Regions from separate parts of the Pseudolysinimonas sp. 10J20-29 genome, predicted to be linked through region 1. Evidence: predicted binding sites of a transcription regulator. Region 1 holds the regulator's gene; the other holds the start of a gene.

Region 1 (6,933 bases):
GCACCCCGCCCCGAACTCGGAGACGCCGCTCTGGCTCGTCCCCGTCACGTACGGGGCTGTCGGCGGCACGCAGGCGGCCGATCTGATGCGCTACCCGCCGAAGGGCTATCGCCCGATCGAGCGTCGCGTTCGCCTCGGGCACGGCGCGGAGCGCTTCGAGCATGCCTGGATGCAGACGCTGACCTGGGGCATCCAGCGGCGCTCCGGATTCCGTGTCCGGGTGATCGACGCCCCGCCCGAGGTGACGGATGCGAGCTACACCCCGGTCAGCTTCGAGCCCGACGGCACGCCGATCGAGCCAGCGACCCTCGCCGCCGACGGCGAGCAGGTGTTCTCGCCGGAGGGCGAGCCGCTGCTGCGCTCGGGAGACACCGCGCTGCTGCGGCTCCTGCTCTGGCCCGTCAACGTGCCGTGCCGTGTGGTCTACGTCGTCGACGAGCCCGCGCGCAAGGGCTTCGCCTACGGCACCCTTCCCGGGCACCCCGCCCGCGGCGAGGAGGCGTTCATCGTGGAGCATCGCCCCGACGACTCGGTGTGGCTCACGATCCGCGCGTTCTCGCGGCCCTCGGGCTGGCTTTACTGGCTCGGCTACCCGATCTCGCGGCTCACCCAGGCGATCATCACGCGTCGCTACGAGCGCGCCCTCACCGGTCCGATCGCGGACGAGCGGTGAGCCCGTCCGCGCTGCCCCTCGGCGACCCCGCACCGACGGATGGGCGGCTGCCAGCTTCCGTCGCCGGCGGCGCCGCGGAGCGCGATTTCGGGGTCTATCTGCACGTGCCGTTCTGCCGCGTGCGCTGCGGCTACTGCGACTTCAACACCTATACGGCCGACGAGGTCCGCGGCGTCAAGCAGAGCGACTACGCAGGTCAGGCCCTCGACGAGATCGGGCTGGCGCGGCGCGTGCTCGACGAGGCGGCGGTCGGCGGCCGCCCGGCCTCGACCGTGTTCTTCGGCGGCGGCACGCCCACCCTGCTGCCCATCTCCGACCTGGCGCGCATGCTCGACGGCGTGCGGCAGGCGTGGGGCGTGACCGCCGACGCCGAGGTCACGACCGAGGCGAACCCCGACTCGGTCGACCGCGACGCGCTGTTCGAACTCGCGGACGCCGGGTTCACCCGCGTGTCGTTCGGCATGCAGTCCGCCGTGCCGCACGTGCTGGCCACGCTCGAGCGCACCCACGATCCCGCGCGCGTGCCGCTGGTCGTGCGGTGGGCGAAGGAGGCCGGGCTCGCCACCAGCCTCGACCTGATCTACGGCACGCCGGGGGAGTCGCTCGACGACTGGAGCGCGTCGCTCGACCTGGCGCTCGCCCAGGAGCCCGATCACCTCTCGGCCTACGCCCTCATCGTGGAGACCGGCACGAAGCTCGCGCGCCAGATCGCGCGCGGTGAGGTGGCTCAGCCCGACGACGAGCTGCACGCGGACATGTACGAGCTCGCCGAGGCGCGGCTGACGGCGGCGGGCTACGACTGGTACGAGCTCAGCAACTGGGCGCGCACGCCCGCCCAGCGCTCGCGGCACAACCTCGCCTACTGGACGGGTCAGGACTGGTGGGGAATCGGGCCCGGCGCGCACAGCCACGTCGGCGGCGTGCGCTGGTGGAACGTCAAGCACCCCGCGGGCTACGCGCAGCGTCTCGCCGCGGGGGATTCGCCGGCGGCCGGCCGCGAGGCCCTTGACGACGAGACGCGGCGGGTGGAGAGCGTGCTGCTGCAGAGCCGGCTCCGAAGCGGTCTTGCGACGGAGCTGCTCGACGCCGAGGGGCGCACGGCGGTCGCCGGGCTGATCGCCGACGGGCTCGTCGACGGGCGTGCGGCTCTCGCGGGACGACTGGTGCTGACCGTGCGCGGACGGCTCCTCGCGGATGCGGTCGTCCGACGCCTTCTGCCGGACTAGATTTCATCTCATGGAGTTCTTCACGGATCTGTTCATCGACGGCGAGTGGCGCGCGGGCGCCGAGGGAGAGCGGTTCGGGGTCACCGATCCGGCGACCGGGAACACGCTCGCCGAGTTCGCGGTGGCGACGATCGATGACTGCATCGACGCCGTCGATGCCGCCGAGCGCGCCTTCCCGGAGTGGGCCGCGACCGCCCCGCGCGTGCGCGCCGAGATCCTGCGTCGTGCCTTCGAGATCCTCACCGCCGAGAAGGAGACCCTCGCCGAGCTGATGGTGCTCGAGAACGGCAAGGCCTGGCCCGACGCGATGGCCGAGGCGGGCTACGCCACCGAGTTCTTCCGCTGGTTCAGCGAAGAGGCCGTGCGGGTGCGCGGCGACTTCCGCCTGGCGCCGGCCGGCGACAAGCACATCATCGTCGACCACCAGCCGATCGGGGTCTCGGTTCTCGTGACGCCGTGGAACTTCCCCGCGGCGATGGCGACGCGCAAGCTCGCCCCGGCGCTGGCGGCGGGCTGCACCGTCGTGCTGAAGCCCGCGAGCGAGACCCCGCTCACCTCCGCCTACGTCGTCGAGGTGCTGCGTCGCGCCGGGGTCCCGGCGGGAGTGGTGAACCTGGTCACGCCGCGGCCGACCGGCCCCGCGGTGAGCGCGATGCTGCACCACCCGGCCGTGCGGAAGCTCTCGTTCACCGGCTCGACCGAGGTCGGCCGCCAGCTGCTTCACGAGGCGGCGGACACCGTGCTCAGCACCAGCATGGAGCTCGGCGGCAACGCCCCGTTCCTCGTTCTCCCCGGCGCCGATCTCGACGCCGCGGTCGAGGGCGCCCTCATCGCCAAGATGCGCAACGGCGGCTCGGCGTGCACGAGCGCGAACCGCTTCTACGTGCACCGCTCGCTGCACGACGACTTCGCCCGCGCGATGAGCGAGAAGCTCGGCGCCTTCAAGGTCGGGTCGGGTCTCGATCGCGACAACCAGCTCGGCGCGCTCGTGTCGGTGGGGGAGCGCGACAAGGTCGCCGACCTCGTCGACACCGCGGTGGCCGAGGGCGCGCGCCTCGAGATCGGCGGTGAGAAGAGCGCGCAGGGCGCCTTCTACCCGCCCACCGTGCTCACCGGCGTCGAGCACGGCGCCACGATCAACGCGACCGAGATCTTCGGGCCCGTGACCGCGATCGTCGTCTTCGACGACGTCGACGACGCGATCCGCATGGCCAACGACACCATCTTCGGCCTCATCGCCTACGTCTACGGCGAGAAGGGCGAAGCGCTGCGCGTGGCGCGCCGGATCGACGCGGGCATGGTTGCGGTCAACCGACCCGTGATCAGCGACCCGGCGGCGCCGTTCGGCGGCATGAAGCAGTCCGGCCTCGGACGCGAGGGAGCGAGCGAGGGCATCCTCGAGTTCCTCGAGGAGAAGTACCTCGGCGTCGAGCTCTGACTCAGTTGATGAACGGGATGGCGAGCGGGTACTTGTAGCCCTCGCCCTTGTTCGCCGCGACGGCGGCGATGATCGCGAACACGATCGAGTACACCCAGACGGCCAAGTAGGTCACGAAGCCGATCAGCACGAACATCAGGATCCACGACGCGACGTAGCCGATCAGCACGGTCAGCTGGAAGTTGAGGGCGGTCGCGGAGTGCTGGCGCACGAGCGGGCCGCGGTCCTTGAGGACCAGGTAGCCGATGAGCGGCACGAGGAAGCCGAAGAAGATTCCGCCCACGTGGATGAGCGTCGCCCAGAGGCGCTCATCGGACGGGCTCAGCGGGGACGGCGCCGCGGCGTAGGGGTTGACGGGGGGCGGAGTCTGCTCGGTCATGGCGCCATTAAACCAGCAAGCCGAGCCCCGAAGGGCTCGGCTTGCGGTGGTGCGCGGTGCGCTTACTTGATGAAGCGGAAGGCGAACGGGTAGCGGTACGAGCCGCCGTTGTTGACCTTGATGCCGCCCATGACGCAGAAGATGACGGTGACCACGACGATGGCCAGCCAGATGAGGGTCTGCACGATGCCCCACAGGCCGAAGGTCACGGCGGTGAGGATCAGCCCGATGATGAAGTTCGCGACGTGCGCGATCGCGACCGTGATCTGGAAGTTCAGGGACTCCTTGGCCTCGACGTTCACCTTCGCTCCGCGGTCCTTGAGGATCAGCCAGATCAGGAGGGGCGCGAGGAAGGAGAGGATGCCGCCGAAGTGCGCCAGCGACGCCCAGAGCTTGTCGTCGGACTCCGAGAGAGGTGCCGCCGCTGCGGGTGCGGATTCAGTCATGGTCTTTGCATACCTTTCGAAGGTGTCTGGTCTCGATCCGACGTCTCGCGACGACGGACCCATCAACCCACCATGGCAAACGGCCATCGTGAGCACACGGCCACGGTATCGGTCGGTGCGGGCGCGTGCAACGGTTTAGCCACACCCGCTCGCGCTACAATTGGCAGTCAAGTTGCCGGAGTGCTAAAGGCGGGCGAGCGGGTCCGCGGTCGAGAGGCGGTGTCGTCATGGTTTCCGAGCGCGGTCTGGAAGTGCTTCGCGTCATCGTGCAGGACTACGTCGCCTCCCGTGAGCCCGTCGGCTCGAAGTCGATCGTCGACCGGCACTCCTTCGGGGTGTCCGCCGCCACGATTCGCAACGACATGGCGCTGCTCGAAGAAGAAGAGCTCATCACGGCGCCGCACACCTCCTCGGGTCGCGTGCCGACCGACAAGGGCTACCGCGTCTTCGTCGATCAGCTGAGCGACCTGCGGCCGCTGAGTGCGGCGCAGCGCACCGCGATCGAGACCTTCCTCGGCGAGGCGGTCGACTTCGACGACGTGCTGGCGCGCACCGTGCGGATGCTCTCCCAGCTCACCAACCAGGTGGCGCTGGCCCAGTACCCGAGCTTCGGCACGGCGCGGGTGCGCCACATCGAGTTCGTGGTGCTGGCCCCGTCGCGCCTGATGACGGTGCTGATCACCGACACCGGACGCGTCGACCAGCGGCTCGTCGAGACCGGCACGACACTGACCGACGATGCGGTGGCCGACCTGCGCGCGCGCTTCAACGGCGAGCTGGGCGGGCTGGCGCTCGCGGAGGCGGCGACCCGGCTCGCCGACATCGCGGGGGCCGTCGCGCCGGAGCACCGCGCGCTGGCCGAGAAGCTCGCCGAGAGCCTCGGCGAGCAGGTGGCGGCGAACCGCCAGGACCGCCTCGTGATGGCCGGCGCCGCGAACCTCGCGCGCACCGAGCGCGACTTCACCGGCAGCATCTCCTCGGTGTTCGACGCGATTGAGGAGCAGGTGACGCTGCTGCGGCTGTTCGGCGAGATGCAGTTGGAGCACGACGGAGTTCGCGTCAGCATCGGGCGTGAGAACGACACCTTCGGCCTCGGCGAGACGAGCGTGCTCGCCACCGGCTACACGGCGACGGGCGGAAGCACCGCCCATGTGGGGCTCCTCGGCCCCACCCGCATGGACTACTCGAGCAACATCGCGGCGGTGCGGGCGGTAGCCCGCTATCTGACGCGACTGCTCGGTGAAGACTGATCATTCGACACCCTAAGGATTACCTGGTTTGACTGACCACTATGAGGTCTTGGGCCTCGAGCGCACGGCGACGCCCGAGGAGATCAAGAAGGCGTACCGCCGGCTGGCGCGCGAACTCCACCCGGACGTGAACCCGAGCGCGGATGCGGCGGAGCGCTTCAAGCTCGTCACGCACGCCTACGACGTGCTGAGCGACCCGGACCAGCGCGAGCGCTACGACCTCGGCCCGCAGGCAGGGTTCGGCGGCGGGAACTTCGGCTTCGGCGACATCTTCGACTCGTTCTTCGGCGCGTCCCAGGCCCGCTCCGGCCCGCGCTCGCGCCGGGAGCGCGGACAGGATGCGCTGCTGCGGATCGAACGTCTCGCTCGACGAGGTGATCTTCGGCACCGCCCGCGAGATCGATGTCGACACCGCCATCCTGTGCGCGACGTGCGAGGGCTCGTGCTGCGCGCCGGGCACCTCGCCGATCACCTGCGACATCTGTCGCGGCACCGGCCAGATCCAGCGCACCATGCGCTCGCTGCTCGGCAACGTGATGACCTCGAGCCCGTGCGGCACCTGCCGCGGCTACGGCACGATCATCCCGAACCCGTGCCCGACCTGCGCCGGTCAGGGACGCGTGCGCGCCAAGCGCACCGTCACGATCGACGTGCCGGCCGGCGTCGACACCGGCATGCGCCTGCACCTGGCGGGGGAGGGCGAGGCCGGCCCCGCGAGCGGCCCGAACGGCGACCTGTATCTGGAGGTCAAGGTCAAGCACGATGACACCTTCAGTCGCAACGGCGACGACCTGCTCGCCACGCTCGAGGTGCAGATGACGGATGCCGTGCTCGGCACGACCGTGACCCTCGCCGCGCTCGACGGCGACGTCGAGATCGAGGTGAAGCCCGGCACGCAGAGCGCCGACGTCATCACGGTGAAGGAGCGCGGAGTGACGCGGCTGCGCGGCGGCGGCCGCGGAGATCTGAAGGTCGGCATCCAGGTGGTGACGCCGGTGCGCCTGAACAGCAAGGAGCAGCAGCTCATGAAGCAGTTCGCGCAGAGCCGACGCCCCGTGCCGCCCGAGTTCTCAACCTTCCAGCAGGGCATCTTCGCCAAGCTGCGCGATCGCTTCCTGGGCTGAGCGTCATGGCGTCGCTGTACCTCACGACTCCGGCCGAGCTCGCCGAGGGCGTCGCCGCGGGGCGGGTCCGGCTGACAGGGGACGAGGCGCGGCACGCGGCCCAGGTCTCCCGGGTGCGTGTGGGCGAGCACATCTCGGTCGGCGACGGCGCGGGCACGATCGCCAGCGGTGAGGTCGAGCAGGTGGCTCCCGGCGAGGTGCTCGTGCGGGTCGAGGTCGTGCGCACCGACGACGCGCCGCGTCCCGCGCTCTGGCTCGCCCAGGCGCTCGCGAAGGGCGATCGCGACGAGCTCGCCATCCAGGCCGCGACCGAGCTCGGCGTCTCCGGGGTGATCCCGTGGGCGGCCGAGCGCTCCGTGTCGCGCTGGTCGGGCCCGAAGGTCGAGAAGGGGCGCGC
Region 2 (6,933 bases), 1.2 Mb from region 1:
CGCACCGGCGCGCTCGCCGCGGGGAGCGATCCGACGCCGTCGGCCGAGAACCCGGCTGATGTCATCGACATCCAGCTCTACGTCGACTACCTGTGCGCGAAGTGCGGTCAGTTCGAGGAGAACAACGGCGACAGCATCCGCGCCTGGCTCGAGTCGGGCGCCGCGACGATCGAGATCCACCCGATCGCGGTGCTGACCACCAAGTCGGCCGGCACGCAGTACTCGCTGCGCGCCGCCAACGCGGCCGCCTGCGTCGCCGAGCTCTCGCCGGACACATTCTTCGACTTCCATGAGGCGCTGCTCACCGATCAGCCCGAGGAGGGCTCGGTCGGCCTGAGCGACGACGAGCTGGTGGCCCGGGCGACCGCGGCGGGGGTCTCGAACCTCACGGCGGTCGAGCAGTGCATCGACGACGGACGCTTCCGCTCCTGGGTGCGCGCGGCGACCGCGCGGGCGATCAGCGGGCCGCTTCCCGGCACCGAGGTCGAGGCCGTGGTGAGCACGCCGACGATCCTGGTGAACGGCGAGCAGTTCAACTACACCGCCGGCTTCGATGCCAACGAGTTCCGCCAGTTCGTGCTGCGGGCCGCCGGCGAGGAGTTCACCCAGAACGCCACCCCGACCCCGACCCCCACGCCCACCGAGTAGTCCCCGGCCCGGCTACAATCGGGCCGACCCGCCCCCTTAGCTCAGTTGGCCAGAGCATCGCTCTTGTAAAGCGAGGGTCGTCGGTTCGAATCCGACAGGGGGCTCCAGATCCTGGCCGCGGGCGCCTACAGCGTGCTGAGGTGCGCGTCGACGTCAACCGCCGCACGCCGCGAGGTCTTCGCGTGGGGCAGACGCTCGCCGACGTAGAGCCAGCCGAGCAGGCGCTCGCTCGGACCCAGGCCGTGCAGCTCGGCGACGGGGGCGCTGCGCGTCTGCGGGCCGGTCCGCCAGATCACGCCCCAGCCCTCCTCGTCGAGGAGGAGCGACAGGGTGTGGGCGACGCCGACCGCGACCGCCTCCTGCTCCCAGTCCGGAACCTTGAAGCTCGGCTTCGGGCTCGCCACGATCGCCAGCAGCAGCGGCGCCCGCAAGGGCTTCGCCGCGAGCTTCTCGGCCGCGCGGCCGTCGAGACCGGCCGCCTCGGCGAGCGCGGCCCCGAGACGGGCGCGGGACTCGCCGCGCAGGGCGATCACCCGCCAGGGGCGGAGGGCGCCGTGGTCGGCCACCGAGGCGGCGGCGGCGATCAGCGGGCGGAGCTGCTCATCGTTCGGGGCCGCGTCGCCGACGGCGGAGTGCGAGCGGCGCGCCTCGACGGCGCGTCGTGCGGCGCCGGGAGCGTCCGCCACTACTCGGTCTCGGGCTGGAATCCCAACGACAGCGAGTTCATGCAGTAGCGCTGGCCGGTCGGGGTGCCGAAGCCGTCGTCGAAGACGTGACCCAGGTGCGAGCCGCAGTTGGCGCAGCGCACCTCGGTGCGCACCATGCCGAGGGAGGTGTCCTCGATCAGCTGGACGGCATCCGGGTTGACCGAGTCGTAGAAGCTCGGCCAGCCGCAGCCGGAATCGAACTTGGTGCCGCTCTTGAACAGCTCGGCGTTGCACGCGGCACAGGTGTAGAGGCCGGCGCGCGACTCGTCCAACAGCTCGCCGGTCCAGGCGCGTTCGGTGCCCGCCTGCCGCAGCACGCGGTAGCGCTCCTCGCCCAGCTCCTCACGCCACTGCTCTTCGGTCTTCTCGACTTCGTAGGCCATCGGTTTCTCCTCGCCTTTCGCTTGGTCACTCTAATCAGCGTTTCCCGGGTTCGCTGTGTTCCCGCAACCTGGCGCAATCCTGCGCGGATGCGTCGTGCCCGCGCGCCATCCTGCCGGTGCGCGCGGCGGTGCCTACACTCGGCGCGACGGAGGTTCGGATGACGCAGGCGGCTGAGCAGTTCCCCGCGTCGGCCGACGACGCGGGGCTGAGCGATCGCGATCTCGCGCTGCTCGAGTTCGAGAGCCGCTGGCCCGAGCGCGAGGGCAGCAAAGAGGCCGCCATCCGCGCAGAGTTGGGACTCAGTCCGGCCCGCTACTATCAACTGCTGTACACGCTGATCGAGCGACCGTCGGCTCTGCGACACGACCCGCTTCTCGTCCGCCGGCTCCAGCGATTGCGTGACAGTCGGGTTCGTGCGCGTCGCTCGCGCACGTTCGGGCCCGGCCCCACGACCATGAGCCAGGACGACACCGAGTAGATGGCCAGATTCCCTCAGGACGAGTTCGACAGCATTCCCAGCGACCTCGAACGTGTCGGCGCCCACCGCGCCCCGCGGGGCAAGGGCCGCGCGTGGATCAATGTCGGCCTCGGCATCCTCGCCGCCGCCGTGCTCGTCGTCGCCGGGCTGTACGGCCTGTCGCGGCTCGACCCGAACTTCACGATCGACCTCCCTGACTTCAGCGAGGACACGACCGTCGAGGTGACGGCCTCGCCGCTCCCGGTCGCCGAGCCGGTCACTGACCCCGCGACCGTCGACACCGACCCCGAGCTCTCGCTCTCGGTGCTGAACGGCACCGAGACGACCGGGCAGCAGGACGTCGCGGCAGATCAGCTCGTCGCGAGCGGATGGCCGGATGCGGTGCGCGCTCGCGCCGCCGCCTCCGACATCGAGACGACCACGATCTACTACTGGAACGCCGACTTCGAGGGGCTCGCGCGCGGTGTCGCCGAGGCGCTCGGCGTGGGAACGGTCGTGCTGTCGGACGCGTACCAGGGCGCGCCGATCACGGTGCTGCTCGGCTCCGACTACGAGCCGTCCGCGGGCTGAGTCGCTCCCGCCGCACGCGTCGCGGCGAAGTCCTGAGGGCGTCTCGAATGTTTCGCGCGTGTTTAAGCCTGCGCTGTTTCTTCGTAAATTCACGCCGCAGACGGAAAATTCGCTTCTGACCGGCCAATCTGCGCCAGTACGATTCCCGATGTGGAGCCGTGTTCGGCCCGCGGAAACACGGCAGGAGTAACGCAATGGCGAACGGAATCGTCAAATGGTTCAACGCTGAGAAGGGCTTCGGCTTCATCACCGTTGACGGTGGAGGGGCCGACGTGTTCGTGCACTACTCCGCGATTGACATGTCGGGATACAAGGTGCTCGAAGAGGGCCAGGCTGTCACCTTCGAGGTCGGCACCGGCTCCAAGGGGCCGCAGGCCGAGTCGGTGCGACCGGCCTGAGCCGCCGGACAGCCCGCCGCAGGACGGCCCGCGGAGGCGCGCCGGGTCGCGCGACCCGGGCCCCCGCGCGTGCGCCCTACGATGAGCGCATGCCAGGAGCGCGCGCGATTCGTCGAGGGGGAGCCATCGCGGCACTCGGGGCGCTCGCGAGCGTGCTCGCCGCGTGTGCGACCGTCGAGACGGCCGCGCCGGCGCCCACTCCGACGCCGAGCTACAGCTCGAGCTACCTCACTCCCGCGCCGTACGACCTCGCGCCGCTGACCGGTGAGGTCGTCGAGGCGGGGTCGCTGGCGCATCCGTCGCTCGCCGCGAAGGTCGACAACCATGAGCTCGCCCGTCCGCAGATCGGGCTCGAGCGCACCGACATCGTCTTCGAGGAGCTCGTCGAGGGCGGGCTGACGCGCTACGTCGCGGTCTGGCACTCCGACATCCCCGACGAGATCGGCCCGGTCCGATCGATCCGGCCGATGGATCCGGACATCGTCTCGCCGTTCGGCGGCATCATCGCGTACTCGGGCGGGCAGTACCGCTTCGTCGTGCTGATGCAGCAGACGAACGTCTACAACGCCATCCATGGCGCGGCCGACACGGCCGACCTGATGTACCGCACGACGACCAAGACCTCGCCGCACAACGTGCTCGTCGCCGCGGAGACCCTCGTGGACCGCCACCTCGACATCGCTTCACCGGCGCAGCAGTTCGCCTTCGCGCCCGACGTCGCCTCCTCCAGCGCGGTCGTCGAGGGAACGCCGGCGACCGGTCTCACCGCCCGGTTCAGCGACGCCTCGTCGCCATCCTGGAAGTACGATGAGTCCTCGGAGACCTGGAAGCGCTCGCAGCTGAGCGGCGTGGACCGCGACTCGAACGGCGACCAGCTGAGCGCCACCAACGTGCTGGTGATGACGGTGCCGATCTCCTACGGCCTCGGCGTGCCGAAGACCGAGATGATCGGCGGCGGCGACGCCTGGGTGTTCGCCGGCGGCCAGTCCCTGGCGGTGCGGTGGTCGAAGGCCTCGCAGGCCGCGCCGATCATTCTGACCGACCTCAACGGGGTCGTCGTGCGCCTGGCGCCGGGCAACACCTGGATCGAGCTGATGCCCAACACGGGCGCGCTGACGATCGACGCGCCCTCCGGCTCGTGACGCGGCTTGCACTCCCCTAGGGCGAGTGCCAGAATGGCACCTGGCACTCGCGCATTGTGAGTGCTAAAGGACGCCCGAAACGGGCGCTCGCTGACTCAGTGCAGATCCACGTGAAGTGGACAACGTCCGGGAGGGACGACACCAACCCATGGCAAAGATCATTGCTTTCGACGAAGAGGCCCGCCGCGGCCTCGAGCGCGGCCTGAACATTCTCGCCGACGCCGTCAAGGTCACGCTCGGCCCGCGCGGTCGCAACGTCGTGCTGGAGAAGAAGTGGGGCGCCCCCACGATCACCAACGATGGCGTTTCGATCGCCAAGGAGATCGAACTCGACGACCCGTACGAGAAGATCGGCGCGGAGCTCGTCAAGGAGGTCGCCAAGAAGACCGACGACGTCGCCGGCGACGGCACGACCACCTCGGTCGTTCTCGCTCAGGCGCTCGTTCGTGAAGGCCTGCGCAACGTCGCGGCCGGCGCCGACCCCATCAGCCTGAAGCGCGGCATCGAGAAGGCCGTCAAGGCTGTCGAGGCCGAGCTCGTCATCAACGCCAAGGAGGTCGAGACCAAGGAAGAGATCGCGGCCACCGCGAGCATCTCCGCAGCCGACACCGAGATCGGCGACCTGATCGCCGAGGCGATCGACAAGGTCGGCAAGGAGGGCGTCGTCACCGTCGAGGAGTCGAACACGTTCGGCACGACGCTCGAGCTGACCGAGGGCATGCGCTTCGACAAGGGCTACCTGTCGCAGTACTTCGTCACCGACCCGGAGCGTCAGGAGGCGGTCTTCGAGGACGCCTACATCCTGATCGTCAACGGCAAGGTCTCGAACATCAAGGACCTGCTCCCCGTCGTCGACAAGGTGATCCAGGCTGGCAAGCAGCTCCTGATCATCGCCGAGGACGTGGACGGCGAGGCTCTCGCGACCCTCATCGTCAACAAGATCCGCGGCATCTTCAAGTCGGTCGCCGTCAAGGCCCCCGGCTTCGGTGACCGCCGCAAGGCCATGCTGCAGGACATCGCCATCCTCACCGGTGGTCAGGTCATCAGCGAGGAGGTCGGTCTCAAGCTCGAGAACACCGACCTCTCGATGCTCGGCCAGGCGCGCAAGGTCATCGTCACCAAGGACGAGACCACGATCGTCGAGGGCTCCGGCGACGCCGACCTCATCGCCGGTCGCGTGAAGCAGATCCGCCAGGAGATCGAGAACACCGACTCCGACTACGACCGCGAGAAGCTCCAGGAGCGCCTCGCGAAGCTCGCCGGTGGCGTCGCCGTCATCAAGGCGGGTGCCGCGACTGAGGTCGAGCTCAAGGAGCGCAAGCACCGCATCGAGGACGCCGTTCGCAACGCGAAGGCTGCCGTCGAAGAGGGCATCGTCGCCGGTGGTGGCGTCGCCCTGATCCAGGCGGGCAAGACCGCGTTCGAGAAGCTCGAGCTGGTCGGCGACGAGGCGACGGGTGCGAACATCGTCAAGGTCGCCATCGACGCTCCGCTCAAGCAGATCGCGCTCAACGCGGGCCTCGAGCCCGGCGTCGTCGTCGACAAGGTGCGCCACCTCCCCGTCGGTCAGGGCCTCAACGCCGCGACCGGCGAGTACGTGGACATGCTCGCGGCGGGCATCAGCGACCCGGTCAAGGTCACCCGTTCGGCTCTGCTGAACGCGGCCTCGATCGCCGGTCTGTTCCTCACCACCGAGGCGGTTGTCGCCGACAAGCCGGAGAAGAACCCGGCCCCGATGGGTGACCCGTCGGGCGGCATGGGCGGCATGGACTTCTAGTCCCGAAGGCTCGAGCGCTGGCGCAGCCAGCGGATCGAGTAGGCCGGAGGCCGTATCGAGATCTCGCCGCTCGCGGCGCGTATCGAGACCCACCAGCCACATCGAAAAGGGCGGTCCCTCCTCACGGAGGGGCCGCCCTTCTCGCATGCGCGGTCAGTCCGCCGCACGGCGCCGCCGGAGACCCCCTACCCCTCCAGCACCATCCGATCCAGCGCGTGCCGCACCCACGAGCCGGGGATCTCCGGGTCGCCGCCCGGAAGCACCTCGCACGCGACGCGCACCGCCCACTCGATCAGCAGGAACCGGCTCGCATCGACGACGACGTCGTCCAGCTCGACGCGAGGCTCCAGCCCCAGGTCGGTGAGCAGCAGGGCGCGGTCGATTCCGCGCGGCCCGCGCAGCGGCCGCTGCCAGTCGATCACGCGCCATCCCGTGGCGGTCTCGAAGCACTCGTCGCCGGTCAGGTCGCCGTGCACCACCACGGGCTCGGCATCAAACAGACGCCGCGTGCCCGCAGCTCGGCACCAGCGCTCAAGGCGGTCGAGTTCGGCGGCGCCCACGGAGGTGAACCTGCCGCGCCCGACCAGGTGGCGCAGGTCGTCGAGTCGCTCCTCGATGAGCCGGAGCCACGCCTCGGCGTCGGGCAGGTCGAGGGTCACGGGGGTCTGGGCGGGCAGCGTCGCGATCGCCTCGGCGACCGCGCGCGCCGCCGCGCGCACGGCGTCGTCGTCGAGCGGTGTCGCGGAACTGGCGCGTGCTCGCAGCGACGGATCGGAGAGCCATTCGGTGGCGACGGCCCGGGCCCGGCCGGCGGAGGGGAGCAGACGTG

What was found. The regulator HrcA, encoded in region 1, represses chaperone genes, less so after heat shock. The targets are predictions, from matches to a motif close to TTNGCACTCGNNNNNNNCGAGTGCNAA.
Region 2: the regulator HrcA is predicted to act here: its motif matches at 4,368-4,394, upstream of groL (chaperonin GroEL).

What each region holds. Positions count from the first base shown of each region.
Region 1 covers NZ_CM147917.1:1,382,063-1,388,995, reverse strand. Annotated here, with positions in the region: gene AC0L6Y_RS06745 (DUF1990 family protein) at 1-673, shown strand, start outside; gene hemW (radical SAM family heme chaperone HemW) at 670-1,899, shown strand; gene AC0L6Y_RS06735 (NAD-dependent succinate-semialdehyde dehydrogenase) at 1,910-3,337, shown strand; gene AC0L6Y_RS06730 (DUF4870 domain-containing protein) at 3,339-3,716, opposite strand; gene AC0L6Y_RS06725 (DUF4870 domain-containing protein) at 3,779-4,162, opposite strand; gene hrcA (heat-inducible transcriptional repressor HrcA) at 4,390-5,412, shown strand; partial or broken gene dnaJ (molecular chaperone DnaJ) at 5,441-6,536, shown strand; gene AC0L6Y_RS06710 (16S rRNA (uracil(1498)-N(3))-methyltransferase) at 6,542-6,933, shown strand, end outside.
Region 2 covers NZ_CM147917.1:229,998-236,930, forward strand. Annotated here, with positions in the region: gene AC0L6Y_RS01185 (DsbA family protein) at 1-648, shown strand, start outside; tRNA gene AC0L6Y_RS01190 (tRNA-Thr) at 679-755, shown strand; gene AC0L6Y_RS01195 (nitroreductase family protein) at 774-1,334, opposite strand; gene msrB (peptide-methionine (R)-S-oxide reductase MsrB) at 1,334-1,738, opposite strand; gene AC0L6Y_RS01205 (DUF3263 domain-containing protein) at 1,897-2,217, shown strand; gene AC0L6Y_RS01210 (LytR C-terminal domain-containing protein) at 2,218-2,787, shown strand; gene AC0L6Y_RS01215 (cold-shock protein) at 2,982-3,185, shown strand; gene AC0L6Y_RS01220 (DUF3048 domain-containing protein) at 3,275-4,327, shown strand; gene groL (chaperonin GroEL) at 4,476-6,104, shown strand; gene AC0L6Y_RS01230 (phosphotransferase) at 6,290-6,933, opposite strand, start outside.